Regions from separate parts of the Ochrobactrum sp. A-1 genome, predicted to be linked through region 3. Evidence: riboswitches for the same ligand, from Rfam matches in the RefSeq annotation. Region 3 holds a riboswitch; each other region holds the start of a gene.

Region 1 (9,992 bases), on a different contig from region 3:
GGCAAGGCCGTCGGAACTCATTAGAGCGGTTCCGGTTGAAACGGAACCGCTCTATGTCTTTGTTTGTACGCATTATCCTACGCAAAACCGCTTCGCACTTTTGCTGGAAATGCTCTGAAACAAAAAGGCGCGGTCAATACCGCGCCTTTCTTTTGCTCAGACCTCTATCGGGCTCTTAAAAGCCTTGAGCCGCAAGGCATTGCTCAGCACAAAAATGCTGGAGAAAGCCATGGCGCCTGCCGCCAGAACCGGCGACAACAGCGTTCCGGTGACAGGGTAAAGAACACCCGCCGCCACAGGGATCAGCGCGACGTTGTAGGCAAAGGCCCAGAACAGGTTCTCGCCGATGTTGCGGATCGTCGCCTTCGATATCGCGATGGCATTGACCACACCGCGCAGATCACCCGACATCAGCACCACATCCGCGCTTTCAATCGCAATATCCGTGCCGGTGCCAATCGCAATACCAACATCGGCAGCAGCCAGTGCAGGCGCATCGTTGATACCATCACCGACAAAGGCAATCCGCTTCCCGCCTGCCGAAAGCCGCTTCAGTGCCTCGACCTTGCCGTCCGGCAGCACTTCCGCAACCACTTCATCGATACCCAGACGCCTTGCGATGGCCTCGGCAGTGCGGCGGTTATCGCCCGTGATCATGGCGACCTTCAGCCCCTGTTCGTGCAGGGCAGCAATGGCCGCTGGCGTGGTTTCCTTCATCGGGTCGGCAACGGTCAGGATTGCCGCGAGCTTGCCGTCGATGGCGGCGTAGAGCGGGGACTGTCCTTCATCGCCGAGACGCTTCGCATCATTGGCGAAGATAGCAACGTCATGACCAAGCTTTGCCATGTAACGATCAGCGCCGATGGCAACCTCATGACCGGACACGTGAGCCTTCAAGCCAAAACCGGGCACAGCTTCGAAAGCCGACACATCCGCGAGCTTCAATCCCTTCGCCTTCGCTGCTTCCACAATCGCATCGGCAATAGGATGTTCGGAGCGTGCTTCAACGGCTGCCACAAGCGCCAGAAGTTCGTCCTTATCAAAACCTTCGACGGTCGCAAAATGCGCGAGTGCGGGCTTTCCCTGTGTCAGCGTACCGGTCTTGTCGACGGCAATAACGGAAGCATCGCGCAGGGTCTGCAAGGCATCACCACGACGAAACAGGACGCCGAACTCGGCTGCGCGGCCAGTGCCAACCATAATGGAGGTCGGCGTGGCCAAACCCATGGCACACGGGCAGGCAATGATGAGAACCGCAATGGCGTTCACCAGCGCATAACCCAGCATGCCCGTGCCGCCGATCGCCAGCCACAATGCAAAGGTCAAAGCGGCAGCCGCCATCACGGCGGGGACGAACCAGCCGGTCACCTTGTCGACCATGGCCTGAATAGGCAGTTTGTCGGCTTGCGCATCCTCGACCATGCGGATGATCTGCGAAATCACCATGTCGCGGCCAACCTTGGTCGCACGGAAGGTGAAAGCACCGGTCTTGTTGATCGTGCCGCCAACCACTTCCGCGCCCTTTTCCTTGGCAACAGGCACAGGCTCGCCGGTAATCATCGATTCATCGACATAAGACGAACCGTCGATCACTTCGCCATCGACCGGGACTTTCTCGCCGGGACGAACTTGAACGATGTCGCCAGCGCGAACATCTTCCAGCGGTACGTCAATCGCTTCGCCATCACGCAGAACCCGTGCCGACTTGGCCTGCAAGCCGACCAATCGGCTGATAGCCGCACTGGTGCGCCCCTTGGCGCGCGCTTCCAGATAACGCCCGATCAGGATCAGCGTGACGATGACGGCGGCGGCTTCAAAATAGACATTCACCGTACCCTCGGGCAGCACTCCCGGAAGAAAAGTTGCAACGACGGAGAAGCCCCAGGCCGCGAGCGTACCGACCACGACGAGCGAATTCATGTCGGGCGTGCCGCGCAGGAGTGTCGGTATGCCTTTCTTGAAAAAGCGCAGGCCCGGCCCGAACAGAACCAGCGTTGTGAGCACGAGCTGCAGATACCAGCTGTTCTGCATGCCAATGCGGTCCATGACGAACATATGGACCGCCGGGATGAGATGCGACCCCATCTCCAGCACGAACACAGGCAATGTCAGAAGGGCGGCGAGGATGACGCTTTTCTTCAGTTCTGCCGCTTCCGCATCCCGCTTTTCGGACTGGGTCTCCTGTTTTTCGCTGCCCTGCTTTTCATCAAGTGACCGCGCCTCATAGCCAGCACTTTCAACTGCCTTGATAAGCTCGTTGACCGATACCTGCCCTGCCAGATCGACATGCGCCCGCTCCGTTGCGAGGTTGACGCTGGCGCGGGTCACACCTGGCACGCCGTTCAATGCCTTTTCGACCTTGCTGACACAGGAAGCGCAACTCATGCCCTCAATCGCCAGATCTATGCTGGCAGCCGGGACTTCATAACCCGCCTTGCGAATGGCATCGATCACCGAAGGCAGATCTGGCGCGCCTTTGAAAGTCACATCGGCGCGTTCCGTTGCGAGATTGACGGAAACCTTGTCGACGCCCGGAACTTTGGACACGGCTTTTTCAACGGATGACACGCAAGACGCGCAACTCATCCCTTCGACGGGCACTGGAAAACTGATGGTTTCGTGATTAACAGGCTTGTTCATGGCAATCCCTTTCATCGCCCGGAAAGGGCATAATTCGAGAGTTGCTCTCTAGATAGTCCTTCCCACCGTTGGAAGGTCAAGCCCTTTTTGAAACAAGGTTCGATCAGGATATTTCGCGACTTCGGGAGACGTGCTCTAACACTACAGTTGCAAATTCGTCAGGCCGTGGCGAAAGAGTGATTTTCGAAAACCGGAGTGGAGCGTACCTCCAGGTATAGTCCCAAAAATTTGCAGACTTTTCGGATAAGGCTATGCGCCAGAGAAAGCTACGTGGGCACCGGAACGCAGACAAATTGCTCTTTGCAGCCCGGCATCACGAAGAATGCAACTGTAGTGCTAAATCGGCAATCTGTTATGTGCCGCAGGCATTTCCAGACCGACATTGCTGCGATTTTGAATGAACGAATGCACGTCGCCAGCAGGCATTGGCCGCCCGGTCAGGAAACCCTGCACCTCACCAAAACGCTCGGTCTTCAGACGCTCCAGCTGTTGGGCGGTTTCCACGCCCTCAGCCGTCGTGACAATGTTGAAGCCCGCGCCAAGCGTCGCGACGGCCTGAATGATGGCCAGATCGCGCGTATCGACTTCGATGCCCGAAACGAAACTGCGATCAATCTTGATTTTATCGAAAGGAAATGATCGCAGATAACTGAGCGAAGAATAGCCGGTCCCGAAATCGTCCATAGCAATACGAACACCCAGTCGGCGCAGTTCGAACAGCAGCTCGATATTGTTCTTGCTGTTCGACAGGAAGACCGACTCCGTGATTTCAAGCTCAAGTCTGTCCGGTGAAAGACGCGCCGCTTCAAGCGCGTCCGTAACCGAGTGCAAAAGCGTTGTCTGGCTGAACTGGACCGGCGAGAGATTAACGGAAACCTTGATGTCCTCCGGCCAGAGAACAGCCTCCCGACATGCCGCCCTTAGAACCCACTCGCCAATCGGTCCGATCAAACCTGTTTCTTCTGCCAATGGAATGAACTCTGCAGGAGAAACCATGCCCCGCTCTGGATGACGCCAGCGGATTAGCGCTTCAAAACCGGAAATCTTGCCGCTCTCAAGATTGAATATCGGCTGATAGTGAAGCTCGAATTGTTCATCCAATAGAGCCTGGCGAAGTTCACCGGTCATGACATAGCGCTTCTCAGCCGCCAGGCGCAGGGAATGCTGATAGAAACGGAATGTGCGACGTCCACCAGATTTCGAGGCGTAAAGCGCTAGATCGGCATTGCGCATCAGCACATCTGGGTTGTCGCCATGCAATGGCGCCTGGGCAATCCCCATGCTGCAGGTGACGAATTCCGAATTGCCCACCAGCTTGAACGCATCCTGAAAAGCCGAAAGAATGCGGTCGGCAAACATCGCGATCTGCCCCAGTGTGCCGCTGCGATAAACGATAGCGAATTCGTCACCGCCCAGCCGGGCAATGAATTCATCCGGGGTCGTGATTTGCTTCAAACGATGCGCCACTTCCTGCAAAAGCTGGTCACCCGCCTGATGGCCGATACTATCGTTGATGTTCTTGAAATGGTCGATGTCGAGATAGAACAAGGCGAAAGGCTGGGAATCTCCGCCCTTTTTCAATAGTCCCTCAACATGGTGGGAGAAATAGGCGCGGTTCGGCAGACCGGTCAGACTGTCATGCATGGCAATATGCGCCATGCGTTCTTCGATCTCACGCCGTTCGGTTATATCCTCAAGGAGACCAATCAAATAACGAGGTTCATTCCCTTCGACGGGCGGAATCGAGCATTTTATGATCCGCACCGTGCGCGACGTTCCATCCTTGCGCTCGATCTTGCGTTCAACACTCAACACTTCCCGACGCTGCATTGCCATTCGGTCCTGCTGGCTGATGACAGCTGCTTCGCGCTTGGGGAAAAGATCCAGGTCTGTTGACCCGATAGCCTCGTCTATCGGCTGTCCGCTCGCCGCGGATGCTGCCTGATTGTAGAGCACATAACGACCCTCATCGTGCATATCCTTGACGAAGACGCCTAGCGGCAGATTGTTGACGAGACTGTCCAGTAAGGTTTGGGCGTGAGTTGCCTGACGATTGGCCGCCGCCAATTCTGTCCTATCCTGAACAATAGCCAGAATTGCTTCCTTGCCATCGAATATTACCTGGCGTCCATAGGTCAGAACGTCGATGGTTTCACCATTGGCGCGCAGATGCTGCCAGCGCTCCGGTCGCTCAAGATCGCTTCGGTCCCGTATAGCGGCAAGCATCCGATCCCGTTCGGTCTGTGGGCGAATATCGAGCACTGTCATGCCCGGAATCTCGTCAGCAGTATAGCCGTAGAGCCGGTAGGCTGCGTCATTCATCACGATGAAACGCAGTGTTTCCGGGTCATAAACCCACATAGGTGTCGGATGGGTTGTAAAAAGGATGCGGAAGTCCGGTTCGGACGCGCGCGCCATCGTGTCTTCAGCTGAAGCCGAAGCGCCCTTCCGCTTCCTCATCGCAAACCCCTCATCCGACTGATCCTACAGGATAATTCCGACCCATCTCACAAGCAGGCCGTCTTGTTTCATAGCACTATGAGCAACACGCGGAAGATGCACCCCGAACATAGATTAAAGCCGAGAATTTTAATAAACCATATACAAATCGAGGGTCGATTTAAGGAATTTCTTCTAAGCCACACTTTTTCCATCGCTTGACCAGCTTCAACTTCCGGCCTATGCCTACAGATGCAAAATTCGTTGGGGTGTCTCGAAAGAGGCTGAGAGACGCATTCTCGCGTTAACCCATTGAACCTGATCCGGGTAATACCTGCGTAGGGAACGGAGTTTGGCGCGTCGCGGACCGGGAATATTCCCCAATGGAGCTCAGGCTCCGCTCATGTTCATGGCGTCTCATCTTCCGTTCGGAATGAGAGACGACATATGGACCAAAAACACAGTTTCTCCCGAACAACATCGACAAGCGACCGGGCGTCGCCGATACCGATATGCGTGACCATCGCCGGTTCCGACAGCGGCGGCGGTGCTGGCATTCAGGCCGATCTCAAGACATTCTCCGCGCTCGGCGTCTATGGCGCCAGCGTCATTGCCGCCGTCACTGTGCAGAACACGCGCACCGTCAGCGCCGTACACGATGTCCCGGCAGACATCGTCGCCGGGCAGATCGACGCCGTATTCAGCGATCTCAATGTCGCGGCGGTGAAGATCGGCATGGTTTCGGTGCCGGAAACCATCGAGGCCATCGCGCGCGGCCTTGCGCATTTTTCCGGGCCCATCGTGCTCGACCCCGTCATGGTGGCAAAATCCGGCGACCGGCTTTTGAGCGAAAACGCCATTGCGCTGTTGCGCCGGAAACTGTTGCCGCAGGCCACGCTTCTCACCCCGAACCGGCCCGAAGCTGCCTGTCTGCTCGATTGCGATACGGCACGCAACGACGGCCAAGCCGAGGAACAGGGCCGCGCTCTGCTCGAAATGGGCGCGAAAGCCGTATTGATGAAGGGCGGTCATGCGGAAGGCAAAATCTGCGTCGATCTGCTGATCCGCCGTGACCAGCCCACCCTGCGCCTCGAAGCGCCGCGCATCCTGACTGCCAACACGCATGGCACAGGCTGTACGCTCTCTTCGGCCATCGCGGCGCAACTGGCAAAAAACCTGCCGCTCGAACAGGCACTGCAAACGGCACATACCTATCTGCAAGGCGCAATCCGTGCCGCCGATACATTGAAAGTCGGTCACGGCCATGGGCCGGTGCATCATTTCCACAACCTCTGGAACACAACTACAGGGGAGACCGTCTGATGCGCGTTACCATTATCGGCGCGGGCGTTGCCGGATTGGCCACCGCCGCCGAATTCACCGATCAGGGCCACGCCGTCACCGTGATTGCCAAGAGCGTGGAAATCGGGTCCGACAGTTGCTCGTGGTTTGCGGGTGGAATGCTTGCCCCATGGTGCGAGGGCGAGAGCGCGGAAGAACCGGTCGTTCGCCTGGGGCAGGAAGCGATTGGCTGGTGGGAACGGCACGTTTCGACAGTCCATCGCAAGGGTACGCTTGTGCTCTCGCACACACGCGATGCGACCGAACTTCGTCGCTTTGCCCGCAGGACGGAGGCATTCGACACCATTGATCAAGTGCAGATCGATGCGCTGGAACCAGACCTTGCAGGCCGTTTTCGGCAAGGACTTTTCTTTGCAGGCGAAGGCCATCTCAACCCGCGCAAAACGCTGATTGAGCTCGCCGAAAACCTGCAGAAGAAAGGCGTGGTCTTTCATCTGGGGCAGGATGCGAAAGACGTAAAAATCGAGGCCGACATGACCGTCGATGCGCGCGGTCTTGCAGCGCGTGATCAGTTGCAGGACCTGCGCGGCGTCAAGGGTGAGATGCTGGTTGTCCGCTCACGCGACATCAATCTCAAGCGGCCCGTGCGCCTCCTGCATCCGCGTATTCCGCTCTACATCGTGCCGCGCGGCGACGGCGTGCACATGATCGGCGCGACGATGATCGAAAGCGGCGAGCGATCCGGCATCAGCGTGCGCTCGACGCTGGAACTTTTAAGCGCCGCCTATGCGCTGCATCCAGCCTTCGGCGAGGCGGAAATTCTCGAAACGGGCGTCGATGCGCGCCCCGCATTTCCCGACAATCTGCCCCGCGTGAGACGGCGTGGCAAAACCATCTATGTCAACGGGCTTTACCGCCACGGCTTCCTGCTTTCGCCGGCGATAGCGCGCATGGCGGTTGCGAGCGCGACCATGCCGGAAGATGCGCCGGAACCTATGCCAGAATTTGTGGAGGACTACGCATGACAATCGTGCTGAACGGTGAGGTCATCACCACGGCAGCCGCCAATCTGGCGGCGCTGCTCACCGAGATCGAGCTGGATGAAGCGGTTGTTGCAACCGCGCTGAACGGCGAATTCGTGGCCAGCGACGAACGCGCAGCCACGCTCCTGTCGCCTGGCGACCGCATCGAAGTTCTGGCCCCGATGCAGGGAGGCTGAGATGCTCGAATTCTACGGAAAAACGTTTGAAAGCCGCCTGCTGCTCGGCACGGCGCAATATCCATCGCCCGCTATTCTTGCCGATGCGGTGCGCGCCTCGCAGGCCGGAATCGTTACCGTGTCGCTGCGTCGCGAAAGCGGCGAGGCCCGCGCCGGACAGGACTTCTGGGCGCTGATCCGGGAGCTGGGCGTGGCCGTTCTGCCCAACACGGCAGGCTGCCACACGTCGCGCGAAGCAGTGACCACCGCCCGGATGGCACGCGAAATCTTCGGCACCAACTGGATCAAGCTGGAGGTGATCGGCGATCACGACACGTTGCAGCCTGACCCGTTCGGTCTGGTCGAAGCAGCACGCACGCTCTGCGACGATGGCTTTGAGGTCTTTCCCTATATGAATGACGATCTTGTCGTCGCGGAAAAGCTGATCGAGGCCGGTTGCAAGGTGCTGATGCCCTGGGGTGCGCCCATCGGCTCGGGCCGTGGCCTCAACAATCCTTATGCGCTGAAAACCATGCGGGCGCATTTCCCCGATATTCCGCTTGTTGTCGATGCCGGCATCGGCGTGCCGTCCCACGCGGCGGCGGCGATGGAACTGGGCTATGACGCCGTGCTCATCAACACCGCCGTTGCCAAGGCTGGCGATCCGGTGGCCATGGCGCGCGGTTTCGCGCTCGCCATCGAAGCCGGGCGGCTCGCTTTCGAAGCGGACGCCATCGAAGCGCGCGACATGGCCGCCCCCTCTACTCCCCTTCTCGGAAAGGCATTTTTGTGATGGCCCTCGATCCGTTTTACCCGATTTTCGACAGCGCCAAATGGCTTGAACGCATGGTGCCTCTCGGCGTCAAGCTGGTGCAATTACGCGTCAAGGATAAGAGCGAGCCCGAACTGCGCAGTGAAATCCGCGCCGCACGGGAAATCTGCCTTGCACATGACTGCCAGCTCATCGTCAACGACTACTGGAAGCTGGCGCTGGAGGAAGGCTGCGACTTCATCCATCTCGGACAGGAAGATCTCGACGATGCCGATCTCGACGCCATTCGCGCGGGCGGCCTGAAGCTCGGCGTTTCCAGCCATGACGAAGCCGAACTCGACCGCGCTTTGTCGGTCAAGCCCGACTATATTGCGCTCGGCCCCATCTATCCGACCATTTTAAAAAAGATGAAATGGCACGAGCAGGGCCTGCCCCGTCTTGGACAATGGAAAGCACGGATCGGCGATATTCCGCTGGTTGGGATCGGCGGCATGAGCGTCGAGCGCGCACCGGGCGTTTTCGAAGCGGGTGCCGATATCGTTTCCGTCGTCACCGACATCACCCTCAATGCCGACCCCGAAAGCCGCTTGCGCCAATGGATTGAAACCACGCGCGCGTTCGCCGGAAAAGCTCTGGAGCAGACCCCATGAAAAAGATTGCCTTCGCCGCCCTGTTCGGCCTCGCTTTCACCACTGCCACTTCGGCTCACGCCGACGACAAGCTCAAGCTCATTCTCGACTGGTATGTGAACCCCGATCACGGTCCCATCATCGTCGCCGACAAGCTCGGCTATTTCAAGGATGCCGGGCTGGAGGTGGATATCGTCGCGCCCGCCGATGCATCAACGCCCACCAAGATGGTGGCGGCAGGACAGGCCGACCTCGCCATTTCCTATCAGCAGCAGGTGCATCTTCAGGTGCATGAAGGCCTGCCGCTTATCCGCGTCGGCACGCTGATCGACTCGCCGCTCAACTGCCTGATGACCCGCGACGATGGATCGGTGAATTCCATCGCCGATCTCAAGGGCAAGAAGATCGGCTATTCGGTCGCCGGAACCGAGGAAACATTGCTCGGCACCATTCTCGGCCAGCACGGCGTCAAACTCTCGGATGTCGAGCTCATCAACGTCAATTTCTCGCTGGCGCCATCGCTGATGTCGAAACAGGTCGATGCCGTGATGGGCGCTTATCGCAATGTCGAATTGAACCAGATGGCCGTCGAAGGCGTGCCCGGCAAATGCTTCTTCGTCGAGGAAGAAGGCGTGCCGGTCTATGACGAGCTGGTCTATGTCGCAGCTTCCGACAAACTGGACGCGGCGGAAAAGGACAAGATTTCGCGCTTCCTGTCGGCCACAGAGAAGGCTGCGCAATATATCGTCAATCACCCGGACAAGGGCTACGAGCTGTTTTCATCCTACAGCACGGAACTGAAGGACGAGCTGAACCAGCGCGCCTGGAAGGACACGGTTGCCCGCTTCTCGCGCGCACCTGCGAGCCTCGATTATGGCCGCTGGCGGCGTTACGAAGCCTATCTCAAGGAGCACAATCTGGTGCCCTCCATCCTGCCTGTCGAGAAATTCGCCATCGACGTCAACGCGGAAGGGAGCAAGTCATGAGCCAGCCACAGCCGCATTATTCATCC
Region 2 (9,992 bases), on a different contig from region 3:
CGCTCGGCAATCTCGCGAAAGGATCATCATCATGACCACCAACGTGCTCTCCGGCGCGGCGATCCCGGCTGCACCAGACAAGTATCATGTCTATCGTCCGTTGCTCGATCTGATCGGCTTTGCCGAGGGCACGGACAGGAAGCGTGGCTATAACGAGACGCTGGCCTACGGTGCCTTCACTGGCGGCGACGTCAATCTCGTCAACATGACACTACAAGAAATTGATGCTCTGCAAACCCGCATGCTGAACATCCCAAGAACCGCTTCAACTCGTCAGCCCTCGGTCGCTATCAGATGGTGCGCACCATCCGCAAGACGCTTGGTCTACCAACGTCCGCCCTGTTCGACGCCGCCATGCAGGATCGATGCGCCTGCTATCTGCTCGGCCTGCGTGGTATCGACAAGTATCTCGCAGGGCGACTTTCCCAAGATACACTCATCAACAATCTCGCACGCGAGTGGGCCTCGCTCCCGACCACCTCCGGCAAAGGTGCTTATGCCGGCCAGAACGCCGCTGTGAACCCAGACCGGGTGCGCCAGATCTTGGCTCAGGTAAAGAAGCGCCACCATGATACCCAGCCTGTCCGTGAAATCCTGGTGGAACGGGAAATCGACAAGCCGGTCGTGCCGATCACCGTCGAAGCTGAAATCCGCAAGCGCACCGATCAGTGGAGTTGGATCACCACCATCTTTGGCTCGGGTGGTGCAGGCCTTGCAGCTCTCACCGGCATGGACTGGCAGACCGTCGTCGCGATCAGTGCACTTGCCCTTGGAGGGCTCACCATCGCGCTGCTGTTGCGGCGCCAGATCGTGTGTGCCGTGAAAGATGTACGCAGGGTGATTGAGGGGGTGACTTAACACTCTACGAAGCTAATTTCGTTTTTCTATTTACTCACTTGAATCTAAATGCCGAAGAGCTTCAGCGAGAGGGGTTGTTTTCAGGTTAGCTCTCTGACCCTGTGCCTGGAGTCATGCGATTTTATAAAGTCAGCATGATATCAAAACAGCCGGCTTTTTATAGCTTATGCGCACAGTTAACGAGTGAACCATGTGTAATTGACGACTCAGACAGCGTTGGGTAATCTGAGATTTCCACCAGGGGTGTCCCGTCAAGGGGCTGAGATTCTGCTGGGCCGCAAGGCAGCGCAGTGACCCTATGAACCTGATCCAGTTCATGCTGGCGTAGGGACGGTGCTGATGCCTTCTCGGCCGCATACGGGAATCGGGCATGCATTTCCTCTCGTCAGCGCTGGTCTCCATAACCACGACACGAGGAACCTCGAAATGACGTCCAAACAAATCCCGACAGTTACGACCGGACCGCTGCCTGCTTCGTCTAAGGTCTTCAAGCCCGGTGTGCTGTATCCAGATATACGCGTGCCCATGCGCGAGATTGCCCTGCATCCCAGCGCCGGCGAACCACCGGTGACAGTATATGACTCCTCCGGTCCTTATACCGATCCCGGTGTCGAGATCGCTATTGAGCGTGGCCTGCCGCGTTTGCGTGAAAGCTGGATCATGGCGCGAGGCGATGTTGAAACTTACGACGGGAGACAGGTCAAGCCCGAGGATAACGGCTTTGTTTCCGGCGACCGGCTGGCACCTGAATTCCCTACCCGGCACCGGCCCTTGCGGGCATCTGGTGGCAAGGCCGTCACTCAGCTTGCCTATGCCAGGGCAGGCATCGTTACACCCGAGATGGAGTTTATCGCTATCCGTGAAAATCTTGGCCGCAAGGCTGAGCGGGAAGCACTGGCGCGAGACGGTCAGGATTTTGGTGCATCTATTCCCGATTTCGTCACGCCAGAATTCGTGCGCGATGAAGTGGCACGTGGACGGGCGGTCATCCCATCCAACATCAATCATCCCGAGGCCGAACCAATGATTATCGGCCGCAATTTTCTGGTCAAGATCAACGCCAATATCGGCAATTCGGCGGTAACATCTTCGATGGCTGATGAGGTCGAGAAGATGGTTTGGGCGACACGCTGGGGTGCGGATACGGTGATGGACCTGTCTACGGGGCGAAATATCCATAATATCCGCGAATGGATCATCCGTAATTCGCCCGTTCCGATTGGCACCGTCCCGATCTACCAGGCACTGGAGAAGGTCGGTGGTATCGCCGAGAACTTGTCCTGGGAGGTGTTTCGCGACACGCTGATCGAGCAGGCCGAACAGGGGGTGGACTATTTCACGATCCATGCCGGGGTGCGACTGCATATGATCCCGTTGACGATTGAACGCGTGACCGGCATCGTGTCACGTGGCGGCTCGATCATGGCAAAATGGTGCCTCCATCACCACCGGGAAAGCTTCCTTTATGAACACTTCGAGGACATTTGTGACATCATGCGCGCCTATGATGTCAGCTTCAGCCTTGGTGACGGCTTGCGTCCCGGCTCGATTGCCGATGCGAATGACGCTGCACAATTTGCTGAACTGGAGACACTGGGTGAGCTAACTAAAATCGCCTTGGCGAAGGATTGTCAGGTCATCATCGAAGGGCCAGGTCATGTGCCGATGCACAAGATCAAGGAGAATATGGACAGGCAGCTTGCCGTTTGCGGCGAGGCGCCGTTTTATACGCTTGGGCCGCTGACAACCGATATTGCACCAGGCTATGATCACATCACCAGCGGCATCGGGGCTGCAATGATCGGCTGGTTTGGCACGGCGATGCTTTGCTATGTTACACCCAAGGAGCATCTGGGCCTGCCTGATCGCGACGATGTGAAAACTGGGGTTATCACCTACAAGATTGCAGCTCATGCCGCAGATCTGGCCAAAGGGCATCCGGCCGCGAAAATTCGTGACGATGCCCTTTCTCGGGCCAGATTCGAGTTCCGCTGGGAAGACCAGTTCAATTTGTCTCTTGATCCTGAAACAGCGCAAGCTTTTCACGACGAGACCTTGCCAAAAGAGGCACATAAAGTCGCACATTTCTGCTCAATGTGCGGGCCGAAATTCTGCTCGATGCGAATTTCGCATGACATCCGTGCTGAAGCACAGAAAGAGGGCATGGCTGCAATGGCGCAGAAATACCGGGAGGGCGGTGACCTCTACATGCCGGTAGGCTGATCAGCCCAGACTGTTATACGGCCTCATCTCCTGATGAGGCCGTAATGACGTTTGATAGCCTCGCCATCTCTTGCGCGATTGCATGGAGGCCTTCGATCAGGGGTTTGCGGTCTGCCCGGTAGTCCAGGATCTTTGCCGCAACGGCGCTGTAGAAAGATGTCCAGCAGAAACGCTACTCGCCGTCCGCGTCGCCGAACCGCTCCCGCCAGAACGGTTCATTCCGGAACCGGTCGAGGTCCTGCTGCTGGCCGTCGAATGTGAAGGCGAGGAGGCCATCCTCCATCCAGCCGCCCGGCGCGACCCGCCAAACCGTGGCGCGGTTTGTGTAGAAGTACCATTCACGGGGCGGCGATACGGGCGTCCAGTTGACCTGAACACGCTTGCCATCGTCTAGATTGGCAGTGATCGTGCCGACCGCCTTTATGGCCATCACTGAGACAGTGGCGCTGCGGTTGTCGAACGGCAGTTCTCGCTTGCGAGTATAGGACGACTTGATCGCGATCCTGTCGCCCGGTCGCATCGAGCACACGAGATCGCCGTACTTCCCGTCCTCGTAGCCGTTTTCCCAGATACCCTCGGCGAGAAATCGAGGCGTCTGGTCCTCGGTGCGATTGTACGCGGCACCGACAAACCAGCTAGGTCTCACGCTTGAAATTGCCGACATCGCAAAAACTCCATCTATGCCGCCATTCGATTTATTATTGAGGCGACATAGGTGTCTTTTTGATCCTCCATGAACAGCACATGCATATCCTCTAATTCATGGATCGTCTTGCCCCAGTTCAGATTGCCGAACCGTGTCGGTGTGACGATAAAGCTGTTCAGTATAACGTTCTCACTGGCGAGCCTTGCCTGGATGCCCTTGATGACCTGATGGAACTCGATCTTCTTGTGGCCAGGGCCTTCATGCTGGAGGCCATGAGGCTCGACGAAAGCCAAGTGCTGTCTGCCGTCCTTCACAAGCCATAGAAGGAAGTCGGGATAGAAATTGCCTGCCTCAAAGAAGCCCACTCCGCGCCCGCGGCTCTCATTGCGAAGCAAGAATAGTTCAATTCCTTCCGCCGCCAGCCGTGCTTGATCCTTTTCGATGAAGAGGCGCAGATCATCCAGGAACTGGAATTCGCTCTCATTCAATGAAACCGGCGCAATCTGGATTTTGCTTCCCTTGGCCGCATGAAGCACGGGCTCGTAGAGATGCGTGCCAAACAGGCAGCCTTTCAAGTCGCCAGCACGCAACACCCCGGCTTTTCGAGCGGATATCTCGCTGGTGAGGTTCTGGATGTCATTAATGAGCGCTGTTTCGCTGGCATCGACGATTAGCTGGTATTCGTCCGCTTCAGGCAGGCTTCCGTCGCCGGCCTCGATCTCACGGAGCTCAAGGCGTGGCTCGATAAAGGCCGCCTTGCAGTAGTTGTAGTATTCTTCCGAGAATCTCTGCAGGAGTTCCGCCGCCATCTCCTGCCAAAGCGCAACGTTTCCAAAATCCGAGAACTCCATCTTCCCCGAAGGCACGACGACCTTGTACCAGGTCCGGTCAGTGAGCAGCGTCCTGATCATGGACTTGGAAATGTTGAGATTGTGCCAGGTGCGCTCACGCTTGAATTTCTCAAGCCGGAAGAAAAGGTCATCGTAGTCCAGGAAGTCCAGGTGACCATCCTCGAAAACGGTCTCCTCCTTGGTGCCCAGCTTGGTGCCCTTCTTGGACTCGAGAGACTGGATCCGAGGATACCAGTCTATCGCGACGCCCTTTTGGCGTATCTTTTCTGGGATCAACGTCAGGGCCGGCACAGCGCCGTCCCTCTTGAAATCGTACTCGCGACCGTCACCGCGCTTCTTTCGGGGGCGCAGCACCTTGAGGCGTTGCCCGAAGTCGTATGTGACCGTCAGCGGAACTGTGAAGACCTGCTTCTGATCGTTGCGGGGCAGCTCTTCCTCTTCAAGGAACTTTCGGAATCGCTCCATGAAGTCGGCCTCGATCCCGAAGACATTCAGGGTCTCGACGTACTGTATGAGTTCCGGTTGATGAGTGGGGGTGGCGAAGCCGCTGCGCTGGAGCGACCAGTCATGCCCCTTTAGCCGGACGCCGCGCCCGAAAAGCTGGATAATCTGCGCGCCTTCGCTCTTGCCGACATGCATGAGACCAAGGGTGCTGACGCGCCAGCAATCCCAGCCCTCGACAAAGCGTTTGGAACCGATGAGCAGGTTGACCGGGGAACTGGAGAGGTTGATTTGCCCGAACATCGTCTCGGCAAACTCGGATTCCAGGACCGCGACGTTGTCGAACTCCTGCTCAGCAATATGGGTCGCCAAGCCAGATGCGTCGCCGACGTTGATGAGCCCGAACGGCTTCTCGGCCTGTCCGACGCGTAGCATGATCTCGTTCTCGTCGCCCTTGATCCGGGCAATCGACAACTCACCACCGGCCCGGTTCTGAAAGAGCTTTTCGAGGATGTCGCGGAACAGGTCGCCGGGCTTCCAGCCCTCCCGAAGCATGAGCTGTTGAAGGTAGACGACCCCCCCGGCGAAGATGTCGCCGCCGTTCTCGTCGAGGAGACCGGTCTCCTGAGCGTTGCCGGTAAGGATCCGCTCAATCTCGGCGGCCGACGCACCCTCGCTCTTCAGGAACTTCGCGATGAAGGCGAGGATCTTGCCTACGTCAGAAACCGTGGCCTTCTCGGCCTTGGAGCCGGTGGCCTTGGTCACGCTGGAACCGACGAAAACCCAGAGCGGTTTCTCGATGTTGTAGGGCGCATAAACGCCGTGCTTGTCCTCGTAGAGCTTCAACTGCTGGTAGAAGCTCAGAAGGCACGCAGTCAGGTACGAGAACTCAAGCTGGGAGAAGGTCCGCGGAAGGTTGAAGATGCGGTAGTCCTTGCCGTAGCCGTCCTCGTAAAAGTACCGGTACGAATAGTCGAACAGGATCGTCTTCGCGTAGGATGCCTCGATTTCCGGGCGCTTCGCTGCCGTAACGGCCTCTTTCAACGTCGCCGAGTACTCGAAGACGAAACCCTTCTCCGACAGGCGGGCGCGGCTTCGGAACCAGCCGCGCTCTTCTTGGCTTCCCATCCCGCGATGGGCCTCGTCGACGAGCAGCAGGTTCTGGTCGCCGAGATTGCGTGTCGCGATGACGTTGGGCCCGTCGGTGTCTCCGAGCTTGGTCACCTCGGTGAAGTCTACCTGGCGCAGCCCGTTCTTGCCCGAGGACAGCAGGTCGCCGCTATCCGTCAGCAGGCGCGACGCGACGATGTTGCTGCCCTTCATCTCGCGCGCGTGCTGGAGAGAGAGCTGCTCGTTCGGCGTGATCAGCACAGTCCGCGTCAGGTCGTGCTTAAGTGGCGATTTCGAGGCGTAGTGCCGGAATTGCAGGAAGTTGACGTGCATCAGCAACGTCTTCCCCGAGCCGGTGGCGTTCTGCAGGCAGAGCTTGTTCAGGTCATCGAGCTCGTAGGGCGTGATCCCCGTCTCGTAGCCCTCATCGCTCCAGTACTTGTCGAATGCATCGACATAGGCGTTCAGCGCGTCCAGCAGCGCGGCGCGGTCTGCGAAGAACCGGTCGAGATAGATCTCGGCAAACAGCAGCGAGAGCCACTGGTAGTACTTCCAGACGATCGGCCGGTCGCGCTTCTCGTTGATCGCGAGCGTGTGGCTGACGATGTTGTGCTCGTAGCGCAGCAGGTCGGCCCGCGTGATTTCGGCGCCCGCCTGCAGATGGACGTCCAGCGCCTTGTAGAAGTGGTGCAGGTTCTCGGACGTCATGCCCTCGGGCGCGTCCTTCACCGTCTTGGCCAGCGGCTGCACCGGCCGCAGGGTGCGCTTGCCGTCCTTGTGGTCCTTCAGCGGATCGAAGCCGAACAGGCTGACGATCCACTGGTTGAGCACTAGCTTGTGGCCAAAGGGGAGCGGCTTGATCTTGGATTTGGGCTTTCTCGCCATCGCTCAGCCCTCCACGTCCCACATCGCCTGGTGGAAGGCTTCCTCGATCAGGCGCACCTTCCAGGTCTCCTCGTCCTTGCGGAGGTTGGGCAGGTTGTTGGACCCGTTCACGTAGATCACGTCGAACTCGGTGTCTTGCGCGGAGAGGCGGTACTTCCGGAACCACTCGTCCAGCATCAGGTTGTCCTGCTCGAGATCGCCGGTCAGCTTGCGCCAGACGACCAGCGCCTTTTCGCGGTCGTTGTGATCGCCGGGGGTGCGCAGGGTGTAACCCTCGACCTTGCGGAAGCGCCAGGTGCCGTCGTCCGTCTCCTTCAGCGCGCCGTCCAGCATCAGCCGGGTGTTCGTGTCGTCCGGCAGCTCGGGATCGACCTCGCGCTTGAAGGCGGCGTCATAACCGCGCCAGCGGTCCAGATGCTCAACATGCAGGCCGATCAGCCAGTTGAACGTCTCGACCAGGTCAACGGCCTTCTCAACATACTCGTCCGTACCGGGCTTCTTGATTTTCAGCTTGTAGGCGGTCGGATCGTCGAACCATTCGATGTTCAGGAGCGACGGGCTGCCCTTGGTCTCGAAGTCGAGCCAGTAGCGGAGCATGTAGTCGCGCGCGAAAAAGCGATCCGCTGCCGCCATTTCTTGCGGAGCTTTTAGGGACAGATTGTTGAGAGCATCTTCATAGGTCTCAAGACGGAGATATCTGAACGCATGGCTCGTGCTGTCTCGTTCTACCGGGCCGCCGTTCTTCCATGTCGATGAGTAAGCGGCCTTTCGGATTCGGGGCACGACAACCTCTTTAGCGTGGCGACCCATCTCCATAAGCAAGTAGCGCCTCTTGCTGCCATACTTCCGATTCAGGTTGATAACCGAGTGCGCGGTTGTGCCCGATCCCGCAAAATAGTCGACGACGAGCCCCTGATCCGGGCTGCCCATATAGACCAGATCCTCGACGGCATAGATGCTTTTGGGATAGTCGAACGCGTTTCCCGGCAACATGTCTTTCAGAAGATTCGTTCCTTTCGTGGAAGCATCGTACCGGGTGTCGAACCACAGTGATTTCGGCAGATAGGTGTCGTCTACATAGTCCTTCGCATAGACCGTCGGGTCGTCCTTCCCCCGAAGAAAGAAAGTTCCGAGCCCGCATTCGGTCTTCGACTTCTCGAAGCCCCAGCGCCACCGACCCAAGCTTCCATCCTCCCTGATGGGCAGGATGAAAATGAAGCCAAGCGCCTCGTATTTCCGCCTGAGCGCCTCGACAAATTCATCGTCAAATCTACGCTTGCTATATATTTTCGTGTATTCTTCTTCTTCGATTAATTTGAACTCCATGTTATTCTTGTTGTACAGGAACGGATAATACATGAAGGGCCTGTCTTCACGAAACGGCGCGGAGCCCCTTCGCCTCAGCGGCAGCTCACGATAGCGTCCCCTTTCGTCTTCTTTCGGGTACTTTGCGACGATCTCCTCAGCCTCGAGCTTCAACCTGTTTACGGTTGCGAGGCGGCGGTTCTTTGCGAACATCAATGTGTATTCATGTGCGGCCGCGATGAAGGCCTGGTCTCTGCCTTTGGGGTTATGCAGGATGGCGATATTCGCAAGATGGTTTTCTTCTCCGAAGATATCCTGGCAGCACAATTCGAGCCGGGCGGCTTCGTTGTCGTCGATCGCGGCAAAGAAAACACCGCTCTCGCCAAGCAATCCTTTCGACAGCGAAACACGGGACGCAAGAAAGGAAAGCCACGAGGAATGCTTGTAAGAGTTCTTGTATATTATCTCCGATGCGGCGCTGTTGTATGGAGGGTCGATATAGATACAGGACGCGTGATTGCGGAATCGCCTGAGGGCCAATCCGATGCCCGCCATATTGTCGGCATCAATGACGTCGCCGGAGAGCGCTTCTCCAAGATCGGGAATACTAGATATTAGGCGGTCCGAAAAATCCTGGCTGAACTTGCCAGTGTCGATTGAGAGGTGCCGGTTTGACTTCAGGAACTCCGTCGTGAGTGGCGACGAATATCCATCGACCTCCCCGATAGCAAAGAGATCTACCCACTCCTGCCGCTGCGCCTCGTTGGCTGCGATCTCCGGGTAGAATTCCTCGGGGATGCGATCGAGCGTGATGCAGTACTGGGTGTCTACGACGAACTTCTTCTTCAGCCACAGCTTCTTCTGGAAGTCCTCCAGCTGGGCGAGGAAATCAATCAGGTGATTTGCGACACGGCGCAGCACCTTGATCTTGGCCAGATAGGCTTCCACCCGCGGCGCATCGGCGGACTCGATGTCGTCCAGCCGCATGACTTCGTTCTTGATGTAGAAGTCGAGCTCTCGCCGCAGGAACCCGCCCAGATCCTTGTGGATGAAGTAGTCCATCGTGTTCCGGCCCGTGTACTGGGCCAGATACTTCTCCAGCAGCGTCCGGTCCTTCTCGGCCTCAGTCGGCGCCGGGGTCATCAGCGCGGTCACATAGTCGCCTGCGCCCTCCAAACCGGGCAGCAGCGCCTTCACCTTGTCCGCCGCCTCGGCAAGCCGCTTCTTGCGCCACGTTCCCTCCTGGCCTGTCTTCTCGGGATCCGGGCGGTACTGGAACTGGATCACCAGCTCCGGCTCGCCGGTGTCGCCCGACTCGATCTTCACCGGCTCGGGCTCGTGGATGATGAAATAGCGTTCGGTCTGCTCGGACGCCTTGACGTTGTTGTGCTCGCCCTCGGACGCCGAGACAATCCGGCAGTGGACCTTGAGCGGCTTCTGCTCGAACAGCGCGCCGTGCTTGCCCCTGAACTCCTTCGCCTGCGTCGGATCGAAGGTGAAGTTGGTCAGATACTCGGATGTCTTGATGTAGTACTGGTCGCGGTTGGCCCAGTGCAGGTAGACCTCACGCCCGTCATAGGGAACGGCGTAGGGGGCCGCCTTGCCATCCGTCTCGCGCGCGAAGTAGCGGCGGCTCATGAAATCGCCGTTGTCGTAGTAGCGCACAAAGAAGC
Region 3 (9,992 bases):
TACTTCGGCCAAATCTTCCGGACGCTGGATGAAGGAAAGCGCAACCCAGTCGATTTCTTCCTTCAGGACGGCGTCGAGATCCTTGCGGTCCTTTTCCGTCAGCGCACCGACACCGAGCGTCGTATCCGGCAGGCTGACGCCCTTGCGATCTGAAATACGCGTTCCGGAAACCACTTTGCAGCGGATCGACTTGCCGTCGCTTGCTTCGGCAACCAGATGCAGCTTGCCGTCATCGATCAACAGACGATGACCCGGTTCAACAGCTTCAAGAATTTCTGGATGCGGAAGATAGACGCGATGCTCATCGCCGGGCGCTTCGTTGTTGTCGAGGGTGAAGGTTTGGCCGGGAACGAGATCGACCTTACCGTCCTTGAACTTGCCAACGCGCAGCTTCGGGCCCTGAAGATCGGCCAGAATGCCGATCGGACGGCCCAGTTCCTTTTCCACATTGCGGATGCGCTTGACGAGGGTGCGCATCAGGTCATGGTCGGCATGACTCATATTGATGCGGAACACATCCGCGCCTGCCTCAAACAGCTTGCGGATGACGGCTTCCTCACCCGACGCCGGACCTAGCGTGGCGAGAATCTTGACCTTGCGGTTGCGCTTCATTGACTATTCGTTCCTGTAACAGTGGGGTTTTCTGTCGGCGTTTCATCGGTGAGCTGAACCATCCAGCTCGATTGTTCCCCGGTGTCGTATTCCTGGAAGCCATTGCGCTGGAAACCCCGCGCAAAGCAATCCTGGACGCCAGTAATACGGAATTCTTTCTCGGCCACGCACATATTGACCTTGCCCTCCCAGCGTCCGCCGCCCTGAGCGTCTTCGGCGTAGAGGTAATAATAGCGCGAGGTCAGCGGCCCCTCGATGAGGGTCTTGCAGCTTGATCCGTCGATGTGCCACCAGCCTTCGGTCACCCAACCAGTCTTGGCTCTGTAGCCGATGGACACGCCAACAAGATTCTGGGTTGCATTGCATACGCGGAAATCCGCACGAGCCTCTATGGATGTCATGCCCAGCGCGGTCATCAGCACACCGGCAAACAAAACTAGAGATAGTGGAAGTCGCATACGCAGAACCCCTTCAGCCCGCTGTCGGTTTTATCGAACAATTTGTATTGCACAGGGAAATCCCATCTCGGGCAAATCCCATTTCGGGTCGCTCTCTTTTCGGCAGTTTCGCCTTTGATGTCAACGCAATCCCATTGAGAACAGGTCGTCTTCATTAAAGAATGATCGTTGCAATCCGGGCTTTCTCATGACAGACCTGAAACAGCTTCCCGCACAACACAGAAATAATCCCCTTATTTAGCCTCGGATTTCGCTCCATGCCGCTTCAATCCGGATCAACCGCTTCGTCGCCATTCTCGCCAGCGCATAGTGTCGACGGCGATTTCAGTCTCGGCTTGCTCCTGACCGCCGACCACGCACGGCGCGATGTTCCAGCCGAATATGGCACACTTGGTTTGCAGACAAGTGAATTCGACCGGCACATCGCCTATGATATCGGCGTCGAGAATCTGACCCGCAAACTTGCAAGCCGTCTGAACGCGCCTGCGGTCCTCGGCGGGTTTTCGCGGCTGCTGATCGATCCCAATCGCGGCGAAGACGACCCTACGCTCATCATGCAATTGTCCGATGGTGCGGTCATTTCCGGCAATTACCCAATGTCGGCAGGCGAACGCGAAGAACGGCTTGAACGCTTCTATCGCCCCTATCACAACACGGTAGCACGTGCGAGCGAGCGCACGGCGGCTGAAAGCAGGGCAGCGCCTTTCATTGTTTCGATTCATTCCTTCACGCCGCTCTGGAAGGAAAAGGCCCGCCCCTGGCAGATCGGTCTTCTCTGGGACAAGGACGACCGCGCCGTAAAGCCGCTTTTGTCGCTGCTGCGCGAAAACGCCGATCTAACGGTTGGCGATAACGAACCTTATGACGGCGCACTCAAGAACGATGCCATGTATCGCCATGCGACGGCAAAAGGCTTCGCCCATGTCCTGATCGAGGTGCGACAGGACCTGATTGCCGATGACAAGGGTGCAGATGAATGGGCCGACAGGCTGGCGCCGATGATCGCGCACATCAACACCTTGCCCGGCATTCATGTGGTCCAGCATTTCGGCTCGCGTGCTGATCGCGGTGAGTAACAGGCCTGTCAGGAGAGGCTTTACCCGCTATCCACAGGGCTTGACCCGCCAAATCGGGTCGTGCATCGAAAAAGGCTCTTAATTTTACCTGCGACTCGCGGGAAAAACGGTCCAGACTTTCGATAAGCGGTTTTCGCGCAATGCGTGTCCGCACCATCATAGACTTTGAATTGGAGAACTCCTCGTGAGCGACGACATTACCAGCGAAGCCCAAACCATTGCTGTCGGCCAGTTGCGCGCTTTCATCGAGCGCATCGAGCGCCTGGAAGAAGAAAAAAAGACCATCGCCGACGATATCAAGGAAGTTTACGCGGAATTGAAGGGTTCTGGGTTTGACAGCAAGGTCGTGAGGACCATTATTCGTCTGCGTAAAAAAGAAGACCATGAACGTCAGGAAGAAGAAGCCATGCTGCAGCTTTACATGGATGCACTTGGCATGGGCTGATTTCGGCTCTTCCCGAAGCCCTTCTTCTTCCCGAAATCGAAACCCGACGGATCGCCCGCGATTCGTATTCAGAGGAAGGGGATAGGGTCTATGGAGTTCAGGAAGCTCGGACGTACCGAACTCAATGTTTCGCCGCTTTGCTTCGGCGGCAATGTATTTGGATGGACGGTCGATGAAGCGACATCATTCTCGCTTCTCGACCGTTTCGTCGATGCTGGATTCAATTTCATCGACACGGCGGACGCCTATTCCGCCTGGGCGCCCGGAAATGTGGGCGGCGAATCCGAAACCATTATCGGCAATTGGCTGAAATCCCGTGGCCTGCGCGATAAAGTCGTTATTGCCACCAAGGTCGGCTCCGAGATGGGGCCCGACGAGAAAGGCCTTTCGCCGGCCTATATCCGCAAAGCGGTCGACGCCTCCCTCAAACGGCTGCAGACGGATTATATCGACCTCTATCAATCGCACTGGGACGATCCCGAAACACCGTTCGAAGATGTGCTCGGCACCTATAAGGAGCTCATCGATGCAGGCAAGGTGCGCGCCATCGGTGCGTCCAATCTCACACCTGAGCGGCTGACAGAGGCGCTTGACGTCGCCCGGACCAATAATCTGCCGCGCTATGAAAGCCTGCAACCGCTCTATAATCTTTATGATCGCGCTGATTTCGAAAATGGGCTGGAGAAAATCTGCCGTGAAAACGAACTCGGCGTTATTTCCTATTATTCGCTGGCAGCAGGGTTCTTGACCGGCAAGTATCGTTCCGCTGACGATCTTGGACAAAGCGCACGCGGCAAATCGGTCGAAAAATATCTGACGGATCGTGGTTCGCGGATCATTGCTGCACTCGATGACGTTGCACGCAATCTCGATGTCACGCCTGCGCAGGTTGCAATTGCATGGCTCATCGCACAGCCGTCGATCACAGCCCCGATCGCCAGCGCCACACGCTCGGCCCAGCTCGGCGACCTGATCGCCGCAGCCGAACTGAAACTCAGCGACGATGAAATCGCCTTGCTGAACAAGGCGAGCAGTTAAGTTCGAAGATTATGTCGAAGGGTAGCCTTACCCTTCGATTTCCTCTCGCAGCATTTCCAGCTCAAGCCATTCCTCTTCCATGGCCGCATTTTCGGAGCGTTTCTTCTCAAGAAGATCGGCCGTCTTGGCAAACAATGTCGGGTCCTTGGCATAAAGCTGCGGGTCGGCAAGCTTGCCTTCCAGCACTGCGATTTCCTTCGAGAGGGCATCCATCTTGCCCGGCAGGGTTTCGAGCGCAAATTTCTGCTTGTAGGAAAGCTTGCGCTTTTCCTCACGCTTCGGCTGCGAAGTGTCCTCTTCCGACTTCTCATCACTTCGGCTGCCTGACACCTTGACCGAGCGCCGGCTCAAAGCCTGCTCCTTGCGCTGCGCCATCATGTCGGCATAGCCGCCCGCATATTCGAGCCAGCGCCCGTCACCTTCCGGTGCAATCACCGATGTAACCGTGCGATCCAGAAAATCACGGTCGTGGCTGACCAGAATGACTGTGCCGGGAAAACCTGCGACAAGCTCCTGCAGCAGATCGAGCGTTTCCATATCGAGATCGTTGGTTGGTTCGTCGAGGATAAGCAGGTTTGCGGGCCGCGCCAGAACGCGGGCCAGCATTAAACGGGCACGTTCGCCACCGGAAAGTTCGCGAATGGGCGTGCGCGCCTGCTCAGGCTGGAACAGAAAGTCCTTCATATAAGACACGACATGCCGTTGCTCGCCGTTGACCACGAGGCTTTCGCCGCGCCCGTCCGTCAGGTAATGCGCCAGTGTCTCATCCAGATTGAGGCTTTCGCGCTTCTGGTCGAGTTCGGCCATTTCGAGATTGACGCCAAGCCGCAAGGTTCCAGAATCCGGCGCAAGCTTGCCAGTCAAAAGCGACAGAAGCGTCGTCTTTCCGGCACCGTTGGGTCCAACGAGACCGATACGGTCACCGCGCTGCACCCGGATCGAAAAATCCTTGACCAGCACGCGCTCGCCATAGGCCTTGCTCAGCCCCTTGGCTTCAATCACCAGCTTGCCGGATTCCTTTGCATCGCTTGCCGCCAGAACCGCCGTCCCTTGTGCCTTGCGATGATTGCGAAAATCGGCGCGCATGGAATGTAGTTCGCCGAGGCGGCGCATATTGCGCTTGCGCCGGGCGGTAACACCGTAGCGCAGCCAATGCTCCTCGCGCGCGATCTGGCGCCCAAGCTTGTGATGGTCGCGCTCTTCATCCTCCAGCACCTTGTCGCGCCATTCCTCGAAATGACCAAAACCCTGCTCCAGACGACGCGTGATGCCACGATCCAGCCAAACCGTCGCCCGGCTGACATTCTCCAGAAAGCGGCGGTCATGCGAGATCAAAACAATGGCGGAGCGAATCTGGCGCAGTTCACTTTCCAGCCATTCGATGGTGGTCAGATCCAGATGGTTGGTCGGCTCGTCCAGCAGCAAAACGTCGGGCTGTGGTGCAATCACCCGCGCCAGAGCGGCACGCCGCGCCTCGCCGCCGGACAGATGATCCGGCTTTTCTTCTCCCGTCAGGCCGAGATGTTCGAGAAGATAGGTCACACGATGCGGGTCGTCGGCAGGCCCCAGCCCCGCTTCCACATAGGCACGCACATTGGCAAAGCCGTCCATATCCGGCACCTGTGGCAGATAGCGGATAGTTGCTCCCGGATGTTTGAAAACCTCGCCCGATGTCGCCTCCACCATGCCGGCTGCAATCTTGAGCAGGGTGGATTTACCCGAACCATTGCGTCCTACGAGCGCGATGCGGTCGCCTTCGCTCACCGAGAGGCCGGCACCCTCCAGAAGCGGCGTGCCTCCAAAGGTGAGCTTGATCTGGTCGAGGCGAAGGAGTGGTGGTGCCATGGTTCTTTTCGATAAACAGGGTTTAAAATTCCGCCCTGCTTGTCCGCGACAAAAGCCGTTCTGTCAAATGGTACGGCACGAAAAGACCCATGAAAAACAAACAGGCCGGGTTTCCCCGACCTGTCAGCAAACTTATTTATCCAGCTATTGCTGGCCTAGTCATTACTGGCCCAATGCTTACTGGCAAGGCGCTTCGTAGACGCGGCCATACGGATCGCGGTAGCGGCAGTACTGCGTGCCATTGCGCGTCTGGGCTGCACCAAGGAGCGTACCGGCAACGCCGCCGATAGCAGCGCCAGCAAGAGCGCCACGGCCATTGCCGCCGATTGCGCCACCGGCGAGAGCGCCGAGTGCTGCGCCACCGACACCGTAACCGGCCGTGCGCTGTTCATTCGTCGTGCATGCAGCCGTCGAGAACGCGAGCACGCCAGCAACAGCAATCATCGTAAGACGTGATTTCATTGAAACATCTCCTACAAGAGTTGAACTAATCACCGACTTTGCGTCCCCAATTTCGGCGTAAAGCAGATGACACCCGCTTGGCCCATTTACAATACGTTTCGCTCGCCAGCGTCAAGCTCTTTCGATTAATAAGGTTAGCGGCCTCAGCGCGGTGTTTCCTCCATCGCCAAGTTGGCGATAAGTATCGCCAATCCAGAATGCGCAGTAACACGAAGTGTTCCACGAACTACATTAGACACTGTCCATGAAGAGCCGAAGGGCAGTGTCACATTATCTAACGGCCACTCCGCATTTGTGATCGAAAGGCCTTCGACAGTGTTGAAATTAATCACACTGAACGGTGTTCCATCGGGAAAGTCATAGACATAATCTCCCGGCGGCAGGGGCCAGGCCTCCTCGGAGCCACTGGATAAAAGCACGTTCCGCCCTTTTGCCGCCTGCGCTGTCGCCATGGTCAGGTGCAGCAGCGTATGGTCGGTGCGCTGCCCGCCGAAAGCTCCACAGAGGATCACCCGATCCGCACCCCGCATATAGGCTTCCTCGAAGGCCAGTTCTCCATCCGTCATGTCCTTGGCGGCAGGGAACGTCTTTTGCGGCACGTGTCCATATTGCACTCGAAGCTCTGCGGAGGTCGAATCGAAATCGCCGAGCCACAGTTCCGGTTCGACACCAAGCGCCGCAGCATGCCTGATCCCGCTATCGGCAGCGAGAATACGCGCATCTGCAATTTGGCGCTTCAGGCGATCGGTCACGACCAGATCGCCGCCGAGGAGAATGACGAATGTGCTCATAAGCCGCTCATAACACGGGCTAATCCGCGCCGGAAGCCCGCATTCGCTGCCGGTGCGATACCCCGAAACATTATTGCCCTTCCCGTTGCGAAAGATTATTGTCGCAACCGCTCTAACGGGGTGCCGTCCGCTTCCGCGGATGGCTGAGAGGCCCAAAAGCATTTCCAGCAAAAGTGTAAAACGGTTTTGCGTCCAGAAATGCGGAAAAAAGGCCAACCCGCTGAACCTGATCCGGTTTGCACCGGCGGAGGGATTAGACGCTCCATAAACGGCGCTCAATCCTCTTGTAGTAAAAGAAAGGAAGTGCCGTGATGCGGCTTTTATCTTTGCTAGCTATTTCATTTTCCGCAGCTATGGCTTTCACGCCTTCAGCGCAGGCGAAAGACAAGCTCACCGTCTATACCTATGACAGTTTCGTTTCCGAATGGGGTCCGGGGCCAAAGGTCAAGGAAAACTTCGAGAAGGAATGCGGCTGCGAAGTTGACTGGATCGCCTCCGCCGATGGCGTTGCCCTGCTGAACCGTCTCAAGCTCGAAGGCAGCAATACCAAAGCCGATATCGTCCTCGGTCTCGATACCAATCTGACGACCGAAGCGCGCGCTACCGGCTTTTTTGCACCAAGCGGCATCGACCAGAGCAATGTGAGCGTTCCGGGCGGCTTTAAGGACGATATCTTCGTTCCCTACGACTACGGCTATTTCGCCGTGGTCTACGATTCGGAAAAGCTGCCCAATCCTCCAAAGAGCCTGAAAGAACTGGTCGAAGGCGATCCTTCGCAGAAGATCGTGCTGCAAGACCCGCGCACGTCAACGCCGGGGCTGGGCATGCTGCTCTGGATGAAATCCGTCTACGGCAATGAGGCGGAAGCGGCCTGGCAGAAACTGCAGAAGCGCATTCTCACCGTCACACCCGGCTGGTCGGAGGCTTATGGACTCTTCACCAAGGGCGAAGCCCCGATGGTACTGTCCTATACGACGTCTCCCGCCTATCACATGATCGCGGAAAAGACGGAGCGCTATAAGGCTCTGGCCTATCCGGAGGGTAATTATCTCCAGATCGAGTTAGCCGCTCAAACCACGACCGGCGCAAAAAATCCTCTGGCGCAAAAATTTCTGGCTTTCATGACCGGCCCCGGTTTCCAGGATGTCATTCCTGAAACCAACTGGATGTATCCAGCCGGCAAGACTTCCGCCCCACTTCCAGCCGCTTTCGACGCACTGCCGAAGCCCGAAAAGACGCTTCTCCTCCCTTCCGACGAAGTCGCCAAGAACAGGAAGTCATGGGTCGATGAATGGCTGGCCGCGACCAGTAAATGACGACATTTCCGGCACAGCACCGCACGAAGAACATATCCGCCGCGAAGCCCGCTGCGGGTGCACTGGCGCTTGTCTTTCTGGTCATGCTTGCCGGCGGCGCGCTTATCGCATTGGCATTTGAAGCGGGCAGCGGCGGCTTCGATGCCGCTGCCAATTTTGACACCTATCTATGGCGGGTTGCTCGTTTCACGATCCTGCAGGCAATCGCTTCAAGCCTGCTTTCCGTGCTGTTTGCGGTTCCTGTCGCCCGCGCACTCTATGCCGAAGCAAATTTTCCGGGGCGCGGGCTTATTCTGCGCCTGTTTGCCCTGCCGCTTGCCCTGCCTGCACTCGTCGCAGTGCTCGGCGTCACCAGCATCTATGGCCGCAACGGATTCATTGCGCATCTGTCCGAAGCGGCAGGCCACTCATTCCAACCGGATATTTACGGCATTACGGGCATCCTGATCGCCCATATCTTCTTCAATATGCCGCTTGCAGTCCGTCTCATTCTGGCAGGATACGAATCCATACCGACCGATTACTGGAAGCTTGCCGCGCAGCTCGGCATGGGTAATGGAGCGCGCTTCCGGCTCATCGAATGGCCCGTGATCCGGCGCAATCTGCCGGGCATGATTGGCCTCATTTTCATGCTCTGCGTGACCAGTTTCACGACCGTGCTGACGCTCGGCGGCGGGCCTCGTGCCACCACCCTGGAAGTTGCAATCTACCAGAGCCTGCATTTCGATTTTGATCCGGGCCGGGCGGTCGCCCTCACCTTCACGCAGCTTGTATTGACATTGCTTGTCCTTCTGGCCCTGCGCCTCACCGGAAGGCCATCGGAAGAAGCCTTCACCCATTCCGCGACACCACGACGCTATGGCAAGGTATCCACGGCTGAGCACATTTCAAACATCGTCGTTATCGGGACAGGCTTTCTCTATGTCGCGCTGCCGATTGCAGGTGTGGTCATCTCCGGTCTCGCTGCCGATCTTGTACGACTATTGACGGAGAGAACGGTCTGGCGCGCGATCGGCACCAGTCTGGTACTCGGTTTTTCCGCAGCACTCCTCTCGGTCTTTCTGTCGCTTGCGCTTGTGTCAGCACGTGAAGCAGTGAAAGAACTTAAGCTCGCCAACATCTTCGATACAGGTGCCAGCCTGATCCTTGTCATGCCGCCAATTGTGATCGGCGCCGGCTGGTTCATCCTGCTTCGCCACTTCACCGATCCGTTTGCGATGGCACCATTCATGGTCGTCACCGTCAATGCGGCGATGGCCATGCCCTTTGCCGTGCGTCTTCTGCGGCCCGCATGGGACACGGCGGCCAGCCGCCACAACCGGCTTTGCGCACAACTGGGCATTCGCGGCTTCAACCGTTTCCAGCTCATCGACTGGCCGTCGATCCGCAAACCTTTCGGCATGGCCTTTGCCTTTGCCATGGCGCTTTCTCTTGGCGACCTCGGCACGATTGCCCTGTTCGGCAGTGACGCGCTTTTGACGCTGCCCTATCTCCTCTTGCAGCGCATGGGTAGCTATCGCACATTCGACGCGGCGGGTCTGGCGCTTATTCTCGGGCTGCTTTGCCTCGTGTTGATGATGATCGCGGATCGCGCATCCCGAAAGGAAACGCCTTCTCTATGAATGCCACGATAAACGCCCTTGCCGAAATTCGCCTCGATGACCTTCGTTTCAGCTATGGCGAAACCGCCATGCATTTCGATGCGACGATAAAGGCCGGTGTCATTGCTGCGGTTGTCGGGCCAAGTGGTTCGGGCAAGTCGACACTTCTCAACCTGATTGCCGGTTTCGAACTCCCGCAATCCGGTCATATCTTCATTGGCGATAAAGACGTCAGTGAACTTTCGCCAGCCGACCGGCCTGTTTCGATGGTGTTTCAGGAAAACAACCTGTTTGCCCACCTGACCGTCGAACAGAATGTCGGTCTCGGACGCTCGCCGAACCTGAAGC

Evidence for each region. Region 3 has a riboswitch for thiamine pyrophosphate ahead of thiB (thiamine ABC transporter substrate binding subunit). Riboswitches for the same ligand answer to the same signal wherever they lie in the genome.
Region 1: linked by a shared signal. The riboswitch ahead of thiD (bifunctional hydroxymethylpyrimidine kinase/phosphomethylpyrimidine kinase) and the one ahead of thiB (thiamine ABC transporter substrate binding subunit) in region 3 are both predicted to bind thiamine pyrophosphate.
Region 2: linked by a shared signal. The riboswitch ahead of thiC (phosphomethylpyrimidine synthase ThiC) and the one ahead of thiB (thiamine ABC transporter substrate binding subunit) in region 3 are both predicted to bind thiamine pyrophosphate.

What each region holds. Positions count from the first base shown of each region.
Region 1 covers NZ_JAKVQC010000003.1:1,410,100-1,420,091, forward strand. Annotated here, with positions in the region: gene MKS82_RS08600 (D-tagatose-bisphosphate aldolase, class II, non-catalytic subunit) at 1-24, shown strand, start outside; gene MKS82_RS08605 (heavy metal translocating P-type ATPase) at 157-2,640, opposite strand; gene MKS82_RS08610 (putative bifunctional diguanylate cyclase/phosphodiesterase) at 2,977-5,100, opposite strand; TPP riboswitch at 5,335-5,441, shown strand; gene thiD (bifunctional hydroxymethylpyrimidine kinase/phosphomethylpyrimidine kinase) at 5,527-6,402, shown strand; gene thiO (glycine oxidase ThiO) at 6,402-7,406, shown strand; gene thiS (sulfur carrier protein ThiS) at 7,403-7,600, shown strand; gene MKS82_RS08630 (thiazole synthase) at 7,602-8,372, shown strand; gene MKS82_RS08635 (thiamine phosphate synthase) at 8,369-9,001, shown strand; gene MKS82_RS08640 (ABC transporter substrate-binding protein) at 8,998-9,966, shown strand; gene tenA (thiaminase II) at 9,963-9,992, shown strand, end outside.
Region 2 covers NZ_JAKVQC010000002.1:28,892-38,883, reverse strand. Annotated here, with positions in the region: gene MKS82_RS00940 (hypothetical protein) at 355-858, shown strand; TPP riboswitch at 1,088-1,207, shown strand; gene thiC (phosphomethylpyrimidine synthase ThiC) at 1,285-3,081, shown strand; gene MKS82_RS00930 (hypothetical protein) at 3,254-3,727, opposite strand; gene MKS82_RS00925 (DEAD/DEAH box helicase family protein) at 3,760-7,014, opposite strand; gene MKS82_RS00920 (site-specific DNA-methyltransferase) at 7,018-9,992, opposite strand, start outside.
Region 3 covers NZ_JAKVQC010000004.1:444,835-454,826, forward strand. Annotated here, with positions in the region: gene pyk (pyruvate kinase) at 1-612, opposite strand, end outside; gene MKS82_RS11755 (DUF1036 domain-containing protein) at 609-1,070, opposite strand; gene MKS82_RS11760 (N-formylglutamate amidohydrolase) at 1,328-2,146, shown strand; gene MKS82_RS11765 (DUF2312 domain-containing protein) at 2,331-2,591, shown strand; gene MKS82_RS11770 (aldo/keto reductase) at 2,682-3,629, shown strand; gene MKS82_RS11775 (ABC-F family ATP-binding cassette domain-containing protein) at 3,657-5,474, opposite strand; gene MKS82_RS11780 (hypothetical protein) at 5,652-5,936, opposite strand; gene MKS82_RS11785 (thiamine diphosphokinase) at 6,080-6,727, opposite strand; TPP riboswitch at 6,834-6,997, shown strand; gene thiB (thiamine ABC transporter substrate binding subunit) at 7,039-8,043, shown strand; gene thiP (thiamine/thiamine pyrophosphate ABC transporter permease ThiP) at 8,040-9,665, shown strand; gene thiQ (thiamine ABC transporter ATP-binding protein) at 9,674-9,992, shown strand, end outside.